Regions from separate parts of the Brevibacillus choshinensis genome, predicted to be linked through region 1. Evidence: riboswitches for the same ligand, from Rfam matches in the RefSeq annotation. Region 1 holds a riboswitch; the other holds the start of a gene.

The links. A riboswitch is a leader RNA that binds a small molecule or an ion and turns the genes downstream of it on or off. The one in region 1 is predicted to bind S-adenosylmethionine.
Region 2: another riboswitch for S-adenosylmethionine. It lies ahead of metK (methionine adenosyltransferase); the one in region 1 lies ahead of JNE38_RS19675 (aminotransferase class I/II-fold pyridoxal phosphate-dependent enzyme).

Annotation. Positions count from the first base shown of each region.
Region 1 is NZ_CP069127.1:3,912,540-3,919,445, forward strand. Features, by position in the region: gene JNE38_RS19665 (YhcN/YlaJ family sporulation lipoprotein) at 1-293, shown strand, start outside; gene JNE38_RS19670 (trans-sulfuration enzyme family protein) at 346-1,536, opposite strand; gene JNE38_RS19675 (aminotransferase class I/II-fold pyridoxal phosphate-dependent enzyme) at 1,533-2,696, opposite strand; SAM riboswitch class I at 2,790-2,915, opposite strand; gene JNE38_RS19680 (pyridoxamine 5'-phosphate oxidase family protein) at 3,002-3,460, opposite strand; gene JNE38_RS19685 (DUF5665 domain-containing protein) at 3,637-3,936, shown strand; gene JNE38_RS19690 (hypothetical protein) at 3,943-5,358, opposite strand; gene JNE38_RS19695 (hypothetical protein) at 5,544-5,816, opposite strand; gene JNE38_RS19700 (YlaH-like family protein) at 5,826-6,152, opposite strand; gene JNE38_RS19705 (glutathione peroxidase) at 6,418-6,897, shown strand.
Region 2 is NZ_CP069127.1:5,693,135-5,700,040, reverse strand. Features, by position in the region: gene JNE38_RS28475 (SLAP domain-containing protein) at 1-107, shown strand, start outside; gene JNE38_RS28470 (S8 family peptidase) at 292-2,856, shown strand; gene JNE38_RS28465 (hypothetical protein) at 2,884-3,330, shown strand; SAM riboswitch class I at 3,384-3,484, shown strand; gene metK (methionine adenosyltransferase) at 3,619-4,830, shown strand; gene JNE38_RS28455 (polysaccharide deacetylase family protein) at 5,200-5,988, shown strand; gene JNE38_RS28450 (sensor histidine kinase) at 5,985-6,906, shown strand, end outside.

The DNA of each region.
Region 1 (6,906 bases):
CCGAAGCCTTGAAGGAAGATCCCCAAGGCGCAACTGCCATCGTGACAGCCGACCCTGATATCGTGCAGCGCCTCCGTGAAATGACGGCTGACATCCGCAGAGGCCATCCTGTATCCGGCTTCGCCGAGGAGCTCGCGGATATCGTGGGGCGTATCATGCCACAGCTGCCGCGTGATGTGAGAAAACGGGAAGAGACACCTTCGCAAGAAAATGAACAGCGCATCAATAAAAGCAACAAATCTACGCCACGGGGAAATCAGGGCATCAACGTGAATCGCACCGGCGCGCCATAAAGAAGGCAGCGCTGGCATTAGAACGAAACGAAAAAGAGGCATTCGCCCGGAGCTACGCCCGAGAGAATGCCTCTTTTTTATTTTGGACTTCTACGGTTACAGGAGGCAATGCTTCCAAAGCCTGCTGCAAGTCCTGAATCAAATCATCCACATCTTCCAGTCCAGCCGATAGCCGGATCAAGCCGTCCGTAATCCCGCGGATCTCTCTTTCCGCTGCCGGCATAGACGCGTGGGACATGGCAGCCGGATAGGAAAGAATGGTTTCCACCGCTCCCAGACTTACCGCAACGATCGGCAGCCTTACCCGGTCAAACAACGCTTTGGCCCGTTCTCTGCTCCCTACATCAAAAGACAGAACGGCACCATGTCCGCTCGCTTGCGCTACCTGGATTCCGTGGCCTGGGTGATCAGGCAATCCGGTGTAGTAGACACGGCTGACAGCAGGATGGTCGTTCAGCCAATTGGCGATTTTCTCGGCAGTCCGTGTGCTGACATCGAGCCTCGCCTTCAATGTCTTCAAACCGCGCATCACCAGCCAGCAGTCCTGTACACCTAAGATGGCCCCCATCCCATTTTGGATAAAGTAGAGCTGCTCCCCCAAAGCCGCATCTTTGGTTACCGCCAGCCCTGCCACGACGTCACTGTGTCCCCCAATGAACTTCGTGGCGCTATGGATCACGATATCGGCACCCAATTCCAAGGGACGCTGGTAATATGGCGTCAAGAATGTATTGTCCACAATGACCAACAAATCATGCTCTTTTCCGATTTGACAGACTGCTGCGAGATCTGTCACTTTCAAAGTAGGGTTTGAAGGTGTCTCCAGATAAATACCACGTGTCGATGGCTGAATGGCCGCCCTGACTTCTTCCAGTTTGGTCGCGTCTACAAACGTCACGGTAATCCCCATCCGAGACAATACTCTCGTCAAGAAGCGGAATGTCCCTCCGTACACGTCCTCTGCCACGACTACATGATCCCCCGCCGAGAAAAGCATGAACACGCTGGAGATCGCTGCCATGCCGGATGCAAAAGCGAAACCGCGCTCTCCCCCCTCCAATCCGGCAATGGCGTCCTCCAAGGCTTGACGGGTAGGGTTTCCGGATCTGGCGTAATCAAACGTAGTCGGGCGGTCCAAATCAGCCTGATGAAAGGTGGACGCCTGATAGATCGGAACGGACGACGCGCCTGTGACCGAATCAAAGCACGATGTTCCATGCAGCACTTTTGTAGCAAAATTCATCGCACATTCCCTCCAACCGTCAGGCTCGCATCCAACGCCTCGCACAAATCCGCGATGAGGTCGTCTGGATGTTCAATCCCTACGGAGAGGCGGAGCAGCCGGTCACAGACACCTACGTACTCCCGAATCTCAGCCGGGATATCGGCGTGTGTCTGCGTCGCCGGGTATGTACACAGCGATTCTACGCCACCCAGACTTTCCGCAAACGAAACGATGCGCAGGTTTTTCAGGAAAGGCTTTACTTGATCAGCTGATCGTACACGGAAGGAAACCATCCCGCTGTAACCATTCGATTGCTTTTGCTGAATATCATGACCTGGGTGCTCAGACAGGCCCGGGTAAAAGACTTCTGTTACAGCAGGATGCTCACGCAGCTTGGCTGCGACAGCAAATGCATTCGCTTGATGGCGCTCCATGCGCAGTGCCAGCGTCTTCATCCCGCGCAAGAGAAGCCAGCAGTCTTGCGGCCCCAATACGGCCCCGATCGAATTGTGCAAAAAACGGATTTTTTCCGATAACTCTTGTCCTTTTGTCACGATCAAACCGGCAAGCACGTCATTATGTCCACCCAGATATTTGGTGGCGCTGTGCAGGACGATATCTGCTCCGAGCTCAAGTGGGCGTTGACAATACGGGGTCATGAAGGTATTGTCTACAATCGTCAGCAGGCCATGACTCTTTGCGATCTTCGCCACGCCGGCGATGTCGGTAATTTGGATCAGCGGATTCGTCGGAGTCTCCACGAGTATGGCTTTGGTCTGTGGCTTCACTGCCTGCTCCACCAATTCCAGATCACGCAGATCGACATAGCTAAACGAAAGTCCATAACGGGACAATACCTGCTCGAACAGCCGGTAGGTTCCCCCGTACAGGTCCAGTGAGACAATCAGATGATCTCCTTGGGAAAACAGCCCCATGACCGTATGGATAGCAGCCATGCCTGACGCACACGCGAACCCTCCGTCCCCCGCTTCCGCGCTCGCGATCGTCTCTTCCAAGACCGTGCGCGTCGGATTCGCAGTCCGAGTGTAATCAAATCCTGTGCTTTCCCCCAAAGTAGGATGGCGATAAGCTGTTGAGTAGTAGACCGGAAAGTTAACGGCCCCTGTTGTTTCGTCTTTTCCCACGCCCGCCTGAACTAGTTTCGTCTCCAAATGCATCTGATTTCTCTCCCTCCATAGTGTACGAGGGGCATGAAAAAAGCCCCCTTTCGTCTGAAAGAAGGCTTTGTTTACGTCGCCGTAAGCAAGACCTTCTCATCTTTCAGAGTTTGATAACTCTGCAGGAATTAGCACCATTATCTCCCTGTAACGTAAACCGTACAGGTGATTGGTTGCCGGGCATCATCGGGCCAGTCCCTCCGCCTCTCTGGATAAGAAGATTGCTATTCAATTTGATTGATCCTAATACTAATGGATGGATCACTGCCTTGTCAACAAGATTTTCCACTGGGAAGACATCCGCATCAATTTGCGTTTCTCAAGGCTTCCATCACTTGATTGTCGAGCTTGGCCGCTGCATTCTTGTCGTACGTTTTTTCATACTGCGGCTCAACGGAAATGCGGGAGCCGTAAAACATGATGTCCCGGACCGCTTCGATCTTGATTTCGACCATCGCCAGCTTCAGCGGCACACCCTCCAGCCGCTCTGTTTTTACCGCGGCACGACCGTTGATGGCAAAGGACGAACCCGCACCGATCAGATGCAATACCACCTGCGGCTCCTTGGCAATATTGGCCAGAATCCGCGAGCGATTATCGACAGCAAAACGAATGGTATCAACGGTTGCCGCATACGTCCACGACAAGGAACTGAGCGCTGGAGAGCCCGATTCATGATCGATCGTTCCCAGGGTAACAAAGCGCTCTTTCTGCAAAAGCTCAAACAATTCTTCCGACAGGGATTGGGAAACGGTTTCTGCCATTCCGATGCCTCCTCGAGTACGATTTGTACGTATATTGTACCCCCCTGCTGGGCGATAGGCAACGCTTCCGGTTCCTTGCTTCTCATTTCTTTTTTCCCTAAACTGGGTAATAGAGATAAACTTGATCCGAAACGGAGGTTTGTCGTGTGTCCCCTACTGACCGCCTGTTGGTCCAAATGGAGCAGTTGATGAAAGAAATCGAAGAAGTCCGCAAGCTCAATGAACGCATGGATAAAATCGCCATGTTCATGGAAGATATTCGTTTAGCCGATATCGTGCAAAATTACACAGCCCCGCGCAAGCTGCTCTGGATTAATTTCCTCGCAGGTCTTGCCCGGGGTCTGGGCCTTACTATTGGGACTGCTCTCGTGCTTGCCTTGCTTGGTTCGCTTTTAACTCAATTTTTATCCATACCGATCATTGGAGACTACATAAAGGAGCTCGTGGATTACGTGCAGCCCTATAATCAGCCGTAACGATCCTTAGTTGTCTTCGTCCTCGTCGTGGTCATCACGGTCATTGTCGTCGTCATCATCTTGGCCGTGTTGATTCCACTCCCCTTGCTTTTTCCAATATCCGTACGCGTTCCCGTTTGGTACGTGCTTCTCTTTTACTTTTTTGTCTTTTTTATCTTTCTTGTCTTTTTTATCATCGTCTTCGTCTTTGTTCGCTTGGTTCTCCATTGCCTCTGTGATGGCCTTTTTGATGCTTTCCGTCATGTCAGCCTGTTTGACCAGCTTGTCATCTACATACAGCTCGAGGCGAACCGCTTGCGCATCGAAAGAACCCTGCTTGATAGACAGCTTCAGGGAGTATTCCCCTTTGTCATTTGGCTTCACTTCTTGCTTTTTGCCATCCAGTGTTGTAACGAACAGCTTAACACCCTTATTCTTGGACCAGCCCACTACGGTTCCTTTGAGCTGAATGCTCTTGTTTTTCGGGTCGAGGGCAGCTGTTCCTGAGATTGCGTACGTTTTTACCGCTTCTTTGTCTGGAGCGTTTACGACTTCTACTGCGATAGAGTCAGAGTCGAGCTTTTCGCCGTTCTCATATACCTCGATCGTGGCTTTACCAGTCGTGGACTTGACTTCTTTCAATGTAACGCTGAAGCTGCCCACACCATCCCACAGCTTCTTCACCTTTGCATCGGCTTTTACTCCGTTGTACGTCACCGTCACTTTGTCTGCATCCAGCTTCACGATTCCCTTGACTTTCAGCTCTCCTTTTTTCGCATCGAGCACAGCCAGGTTATGTATGATCATATCCGCTTCTTCTTCGGCTTGCGGGATGACCTTTACCTTTTCGCTGTCGACGAGGGCAGTGCCAGCATAAGCGCTAACCGTCACGTATTGCTCCGTTGAGACGTCCAGGGAAGGGAAGGTCACCGTAAAGGAGTGCTCACTGGTAGGGACCACCTCGATATTATCGCCGTTCGGCTTTTTCACGACGATTTTGGTGACATCCTCGGTCACAATCCCTTTGACGTACACTTTTTTGCTCTGGGTTTGAGCGCTGACACTGACAATTTCCTCTTTTTCATCTGCGAACCGGACTTCCAGCCAAATGTCGCTGTAGTATTGGTTGTAGATCCGCTCCCACTCATCTTTGTTCTCTTCCATGTATGTTTGCAGCTTTGTGTTTAGCTTGATTTCATCCACAATAATGTACAAGTGGTCGGCCTGCGTCTTGAGCAGCAAGTTCAGCGTCTCGGGATCATTTTTGGCCAACTCTTTCAAGTTGTATCGGGTAACTTGCTTCCCTTCCTCGTTCATGACCACTTTTGTCGCACTCGGCGACCCAAACGAACTGGCATTCGCAAGGATCGGAGTAACTCCCCCAATGATGCCTACTGCAGCAACAACCGCTAGTACGGGCCTTTTCATGATTATTTTTTTCATCCTAGTTCCCCCTCTTCATTGCACAATCATCCCCTGTTGACTGGGGCATAGTTACTGACGACATTTTTCGCAGATAGGTTGCACGGATGGCAAAACCACAACTTTGTACCTAGTAACATCTAGACAAACGAAAAGCTCCACCTAGCGACTCCGAGGAAATCGGAGGCCGGGTAGAGCCTTTTTCTTTACTGATTGTATTTAGGTTCACTTTCAATGGCCTGCAGCAAGGATTCCACAACCTCCGCCGAATATCTTCCTTGCCATTCTTCGCCTGCTGACTGACCGTACAGGATATACCAGGGACCTTCGAGGCGATAACCAAGCCCCGTCATCTGATGGTCCTCACGCAAAAGCTCTGCAAAAAAGGACGCTGTCTCCTGTGCCGAGCGATCATCAGGCCGCGCGTCAGCAACCACTTGTATCTGTATCCAATTAAAGAGGGCGTCATCACGCTTCATTAGGGACCCTCACTTTCTTTGGGTTTGTTCAGGCTTGATTCGCAGCTTTACGATGACAAGAATCAAAATCGCCACCAACATCGCACTCTTTACAGGAAGCTGAACATCCAGAATGGCGAAAATCAAGGCACCCGCAAACAGCAGTATGTACAATAATATCGTCTTGAGAATCGGCATGCGAATGCGAGTAGCAAATCCGAGATAGTAGACCAAAACTAATTGAACGAATAAAATCCATGCCCGATTGTGATCGGCCCACATCCGGAAGCTATCAAAGGCAGAGAGTTGTTCCGGGTTGGTGGGGACATAAGTTGAAGCGAGTTGAATCCAATCCATTATGATAATTCCTCCTGTTTCGCACGCGGCATCTGGTGCCGACGCACAAGCCGTGGAGGGAAGCTTCTCCCCGGCGTCATTCTTTTCGATTCACTGGCAGGTGCTGGTCATGCTTGTACCAAAATCTATCCATTTTACTTTATCAGGTGGCGTATTTCCTGTCAAAACTTGATATTCATCGGGCAACGTGTACCTCGGTCACTAGCTTGCTTATGGATCAGCATGATATGATGAATGCATGGAAATGAGAAAAGGTGGGGATATGATGAGCTTTTATGACATATCGGTAAGAACCATTTCAGGAGAAGAGACCACTCTCGCCGCGTATAAAGGCCAGGTTCTTCTCATCGTCAATACCGCCAGCAAGTGCGGACTTACCCCTCAATACAAAGGACTTCAAGCCTTGTATGAGCGCTATCGGAATCAAGGATTGGTCGTGCTGGGGTTTCCGTGCAACCAGTTCGCTGGTCAAGAACCTGGCACGGAAGAAGAAATCGCTCAGTTCTGTGATCTGAATTACGGTGTCACCTTCCCTCTGTTCGCCAAGATCGACGTCAACGGACCCCATACTCATCCTTTGTATCAATACTTGAAAGCGAACGCCCCGGAAGGAAACGGAGAAGACATTGAATGGAACTTTGCAAAATTTCTCGTGGACAAAAATGGACAAGTCTCCAAACGGATCGGGGCACGTGTCCAGCCCGAAGAATTGACTTCCGACATCGAATCGCTGCTGAAAGCTTAATTTCATGAA
Region 2 (6,906 bases), 1.8 Mb from region 1:
ACGTGGATATGACCAAGCTTACCGCCGTCATCCCAAAAGCGCGTCAAAGTAAAAAGCAACCTTCTGCCAACCATGAAGTGGAGAACAACAAAGGTTTGTTGCAATAATGAAGAGACCCTTTTTGCCCACGGTGAAAAGGGTCTTTTTAGCGCTTGAACATTCCAAATATTGGATTTCCGAGCTTGCAAGTCCCCCTTTTGTTCCGCTATGCTAAGATAAAGAAGTCAATTTACCTGAATTCCTTTTAGACTGCACGATACCGGCAGGGGAGAGAAGGAAGGACTGTTTTTCATGAAGAAATGGATTCGAGCAGCATTTGCACTAGCCGTAGGCACCGCGCTGACCATCGCTGATGTCAATCCGACGATGGCCGCGGACGCTACCAACGATGACTACATCGACAACCAGCAGCATTTATACCAGATCAAGGCAGACCGGGCATGGAAAACAGTGACCAGCAATACCGCGATTACCATTGCCGTGCTGGATACAGGAGCTGACTACAATCATCCTGATTTGAAAGGCAATCTGCTGCCGGGAATCAATCTGGTGCCGTCAGCGCGATCCGCTCAGGATGACAACGGGCATGGAACGGAAGTCATCGGTGTGCTGGCTGCCAAGGGGAACAACGGGATGGGAGTCTCGGGTGTCCTCTGGAATGCCAAAGTATTGCCGATCAAGGTACTGGACAGCAAGGCTGTCGCCGATCTCGACCTTGTTGCCAAAGGAATCAACACGGCGCTGGATCGAGGGGCCAAAGTCATCCTCATGTCCGTCAGCAGCATGTCCTATTCCAGAGCACTGACCAACGCGATCAATCGGGCAGAGGCGAGTGGAGCCGTGCTAGTGGCGGCGAGTGGGAACGAAGGGAACCGGGTGGCTTATCCGGCAGCCTATCCTACCGTGATTGCTGTCGGGGGTGTGAAGAGCAACAACGATCCGATTTATGAGTCGAATTCGGGGCCGGAGTTGAATTTGATGGCTCCAGGCTTGAATGTGTTTACCACCAAGCTGGGTGGCAAATACGGCTCGTTTAGCGGGACGTCGGCAGCTGCTCCACAGGTCGCGGGCGCTGCTGCATTGATCATGGCCAGATACCCCAAGCTGAAGCCCATTGATGTGCGGCAGCTGCTGTATCAGACGGCCACCAATTTGGGGGAGACTGGATGGGACAGACGGACCGGCTATGGCTTGTTGAATGTGGAAAAAGCAGTCATGTCTCCCATGTCCAACGATTTTCTGGAGCCCAACAACACTCAGTCCCGGGCCAAGGCTTTTCCGATCGAGTCGCAGATCCGTGGCAACCTGGGACCGAATGACACGACGGACTGGTTCAAAATGGACGTGCCGTACGATGGAAGAGTCAGTCTCACAGCATCCGTGAACTCAACTGTATCTTCTCCTATGGCGGCTACCTTCTATTCGGAAAATCGAACACCAGTCACTCATTACATCGGGAACGGGGACACGATTACGGTACCGGCAAAGGCTGGGCGCATGGACATCAGGCTGGTGCGAAACGGGGGCGTGAATGCCTTTTCCTACGTGCTTACCAGCAAGTTCAGCATCAACCCGGACCGCAATGAACCGAATGACACGATGGGCACCGCCAGGCCGCTTGTAGGCAATCAGATCAGTGTAAACGGCAGCTTCCATACCGATGGAGACCAGGACTGGTTTTCCTATTACGTCCGTGAATACGGACATCTGGATGTGACCGTGACGCCGGATAACAAGCGTATGGACCCTGTTCTGGCGATCGGAAAACAGGACCAGGGAAAAAGCACGATATGGGATCCGCTATATGACAACGGGGATCGTGATGACCCGACAGAGCGGGCCCAAAAAGAAGTTTCGCCCGGCAAGTATTTCTTGCGGATCAGCGAGTATGAGCAAAACTCGGTGAATGGGGAATACCGCTTGGACCTCAGCTTTACACCTGTGAAAAAAGATGTGAACGAGCCTAATGATACATATCGTCAGGCATCCCAGTTAGCCGGCGGGACCGTCATGACCGGAACTTTGCCGACCGCCACCGATTCTGACTGGTTCCAATTTACTGTCAGTACGGAATCATACGTTTATGTTCGAGCTCCTTTTGTTCCGGTCTCATCCGGTGTGAGAATCGCCTTGTACAATGGGAATAACTTCAACTACGCCTTGGCTTCGACCAATGAGGTAGCGGAATTGTCCGATCAGGGCAAGGAAATTTTAGGGCTTCGTCTGAAACCTGGGAAGTATTACATCCGTCTGAATAGTGGAGTTCCCTTTAAATATGATTCGTATCGGTTGACAGTGAATCAGCAAATGTTGGTTGGCGGATACCGCGATATTTCCACTCACTGGGCGCGTTCGGAGATTGTTCGTCTGAGCAATCGTGGCATTATCAAAGGCTTTAGCGATGCGACATTCAAGCCCAACCAAGCGGTAACTCGCGCACAATTTGCCACCATGCTCATCCAGGCGATGCGGTCAGATGGACTTCCGGTAGCTTCATCCTATACCGGCAAAACGACCTTCCGCGATTTGTCCAAGAAGCACTGGGCTTACAACAGCATGGGGATCGCTTATCAGGTCGGGATTATGAAAGGCTACCCGAACAAGCAAATGAAACCAGATCAGCCGATTACACGCGCCGAGATGGCCTCTATGATTGCGCGGGCGCATAATGTGTTGTTGTACAAGCGCAGCACGTCCAGCTATCGGGATGTACCGACGACTCACTGGGCTTCTCCGGCGATCGAAGCACTCACTTCGAGAAATTGGCTGAACGGCTACGGTGCAACGTTCAAACCGCAAGGAATCGCCACGCGGGCAGAGGTCGTAGTACTGATTACGAAGGCTTATAAATTCTAATAGCGACATCTGGGGAGGTAATCATTGATGAAACCAGTCACAAAGGGCTTGCTTGCAGCAGCGATCGGAGGTACGGCACTGTTTGCCTCTCAGGCCATGGCAGATGGAGTAGGCGGCGTACCGGGGTCTGTAGATGATCCGGTCGTAACCAAAAGTTATGTGGATCAGCAAATTCAGGCAGCTGGCGGCGGTGGGAGCACGCTGACGGTCGTGGAGGTAAATCCTGGACAGACACTGTACGGGTTTGAAGGCACTGAATTTATTGTCCGCACGGGGAAAGTACAAGCAGTAGCGGGCAACAAAGGCGACGGCCTGACAGACCTGACAGCTGGCGTAGACCTCAAAGGAGGAGCGGTCGTAGGCACGAATCACCTGCTGCTGATCGCACGCTCCGATAACCGCGGCTTGCGGCTTGCGTCCAATTACGACGGCGTTTCCCACATCATGGTTCGCGGAAAGTATGAGCTGCGGTAAAAGTCTATTGACACCATAGAAAAAAACAATTATTCTATAATCCGTAATGGATACTCTTATCCAGAGCAGGCGGAGGGACTGGCCCCATGAAGCCCGGCAACCGACTAGAGCGGTGCTAACCAGCAGAACGGACATCTGTTCTGGCCGATAAGAGGATGAAGGAAGCAAAAAGCGCTCAAACCTTTTCCTCCGACTTGTTGGAAAAGGTTTTTTTATTGCGTTTACGTCGATAAAATCCTGACTCGGCTACCACACTATTTGTATGAGGTCAAAGGAGGTAATTTTCTCATGGCTTTGCAAAAAGGTCGTCGTCTGTTCACATCTGAATCCGTAACCGAAGGACATCCGGATAAAATTTGTGACCAAATTTCCGATTCCATTCTTGATGCCATTCTGTCCAAAGATCCAAACGCGCGTGTCGCTTGCGAAACATCCGTAACTACGGGTCTCGTACTGGTTGCTGGTGAAATCACCACCAACACTTACGTAGATATCCAAAAGCTGGTTCGCGAAACCATTCGCGGCATCGGCTACGATCGTGCAAAGTTTGGCTTTGACGCAGACACTTGCGGTGTCATCACTGCAATCGGCGAACAATCCGCTGACATTGCGCTGGGTGTAGACCAGGCTCTGGAAGCGCGCGAAGGCCAAATGACTGACGCTGAGATCGAAGCGATCGGCGCTGGTGACCAAGGTCTGATGTTTGGTTTTGCTTGCAACGAAACACCTGAGCTGATGCCATTGCCAATCAGCATGGCTCACCAATTGGCTCGCCGTCTGACTGAAGTGCGCAAAAACGACACGCTGTCCTACCTGCGCCCGGATGGTAAGACACAAGTAACGGTTGAATACGATGGCGACAAACCAGTTCGTATCGACACCATCGTCATTTCTACCCAACATGCTCCTGAGACTACTCTCGAGCAAATCAAAAAAGACCTTGTCGAGCACGTAATCAAGCCTGTTGTTCCAGCAGAACTGCTGGATGCAGACACCAAGTACTTCATCAACCCAACTGGCCGTTTCGTTATCGGCGGACCACAAGGGGATGCTGGTTTGACTGGCCGCAAAATCATCGTAGATACCTACGGCGGTTATGCACGTCATGGCGGCGGTGCGTTCTCCGGTAAAGATCCGACCAAAGTGGACCGTTCCGGTGCTTACGCAGCTCGTTATGTAGCGAAAAACATCGTGGCAGCTGGTCTGGCTGACAAATGCGAAGTCCAAGTGGCTTATGCAATTGGGGTAGCACAACCTGTTTCCATCGCAGTCGATACATTTGGCACAGGAACTGTTTCCGAGGAAGATCTCGTGAAACTGGTTCGCAAGCACTTCGACCTGCGTCCTGCTGGTATCATCAAGCAACTGGACCTGCGTCGTCCGATTTACAAGCAAACAGCAGCTTACGGTCACTTTGGCCGTAACGACCTGAATGTTCCTTGGGAGCAAACAGACAAAGCGGATGCACTGAAACAAGACGCTGCAACATTGGCGAAATAAGAAGTAGCCGACGAAAGAGCCTAGTTACCATGCTAGGCTCTTTTTTTGATCAGTTCTCCGCCCATTTATTGGGGATTGGCATACAAAGGATTTTGTAGGACTATGTCGAATCTTCTTATGGGGAAGTAAGGAGGGGTTTTTTTGCCGAACAAGAGGCTCTTCCTAATTGTGTTTGTTACCTTTTTATTGATTATTATGACGGCAGGCATCATGGGAAGGGGACAGGAAGAAAAAAGAAATGTCCCGGAAGTGCAACCTTTTCCCCATGTTGATACGTCTAAGAGCATAAGCGCAGAGCAGAATGCTGAGCCAAACGTCACGCCCTTAAAAAAAGCAACGATAATACCGAAACAATGGTATAGAGATTTCGTGGTTGTTTTAGCGTATCATCATGTTGCGGAGCGTTCGGATCAGCGCTATTCGATCACGCCTGAACAGTTTGCCGCGCAAATATCCTTTTTACATGAAAATGGATTGCATCCGATCTCACTGGATGAATTTGCACGATTTATGGAAAGTGGCGATCTTTCTACTGAAAATGCAGTATTGATTACGTTTGACGACGGTTACGAGAGCTATTACACCCAAGCGTTTCCGATCCTTAAGAGCTACGGTTATCCTTCTGCGAATTTTGTCATCGCGGACCGATTGCGTGATTCTGCGGATCGAAACCGAAAGAACATGACAACACCGCTTACTCGTCAACAAGTAAGAGAAATGCAAGCGTCAGGGCTGGCTGCTTTTGGATCCCACACGTATAGTCTCCATGACAAGCAAGAGCAAAATGAGTGGGGAGAGCTGGGACCCGAGACGGCTCCTGTATACCGGGAAGATCTGCAACGTTTGGAAGTCGAGCAGGAATACAGGGATCGCCTTTATGTGGACTTCAGCATGTCCCGAGTCGGTCTTGGCGAATGGACAGGTCAATCTGTGAATGCGATTTCATTGCCATATGGTTACACGAGCAGCATTGTAACAGAGACTGCCCAGCAAGCCGGTTACCGCTATGTATTTACGTCCACTCCAGGAGTCGTGAAAAGTGGAACGAATCCATTCGCCATTCCCAGGTTTGATGTGGGAATAAGTGATACGGATGTAACGAGCCTCCATCAGCTGTTCACGAAAGCGAAAAATGAGTTTGAAGGAGAGCAATCATGAACAAGGCGATTGACATTAGCATGCTCGATGGAGTTATTAAACGAACGATTGAAACCGTGGAGACAAGCAAAACCCAAATATTTGATATAGCTGAAAATGCAAGACAGCAAGGAAACTCCCTGAAGCTAGATCTTCATGAACTGCGCCAGGAGATTTCCAAGGTGATTCAGAAGGTTGATGCGCTGGAGCTGGCGTATCGCAAGTCTCGTAACCGTCTGGTGTTGGTAAGCCGCAATTTCCATATGTACACGGAGGAAGACATCCGGATCGCGTATGAAGAAGCGAGTCGCATCCAGGTCGAGCTATCGATTTACCGGGAGCGGGAAAATAACTTGAAGCGAAGGCGCAACGATCTGGAGCGCCAATTGCGCACGCTGGAAGTGACGATCGATCGTGCAGAGAAGCTGGTGTCCCAAATGGGTGTTGTGCTCGGGTATTTGACCGGCGATCTGAGTAAGATCGGAGAGGCATTGGAGTCCGCCAAGCAGCACCAGCTCATGGGTCTGAGAGTGATCCAGGCCCAGGAGGAAGAGCGCAAACGCGTAGCGCGGGAAATCCACGATGGACCAGCGCAATCGATGGCCAATGTGGTGCTGCGTTCGGAGATCGTCGAAAGAATGTTGAAAAATGAGCGCATTCTCGAAGCGCAAATGGAATTGCATGAGTTGAAAGAAATGGTACGCATGAGCTTGTCCGACGTACGAAGGATCATTTTTGACCTGCGACCGATGGCATTGGACGATCTGGGACTGGTACCTACCCTGCAAAAATACATACAAACATGTGAAGAACGTACCCGCTCTTCCATAGATCTGGTAGTATTTGGTGTGGAGCCTCCGCTGCGCAGTTCGGTGAAGGCTGCGATTTTCCGATTGGTTCAGGAATGTCTGAACAATGTGGAGAAGCACGCGCAGGCCA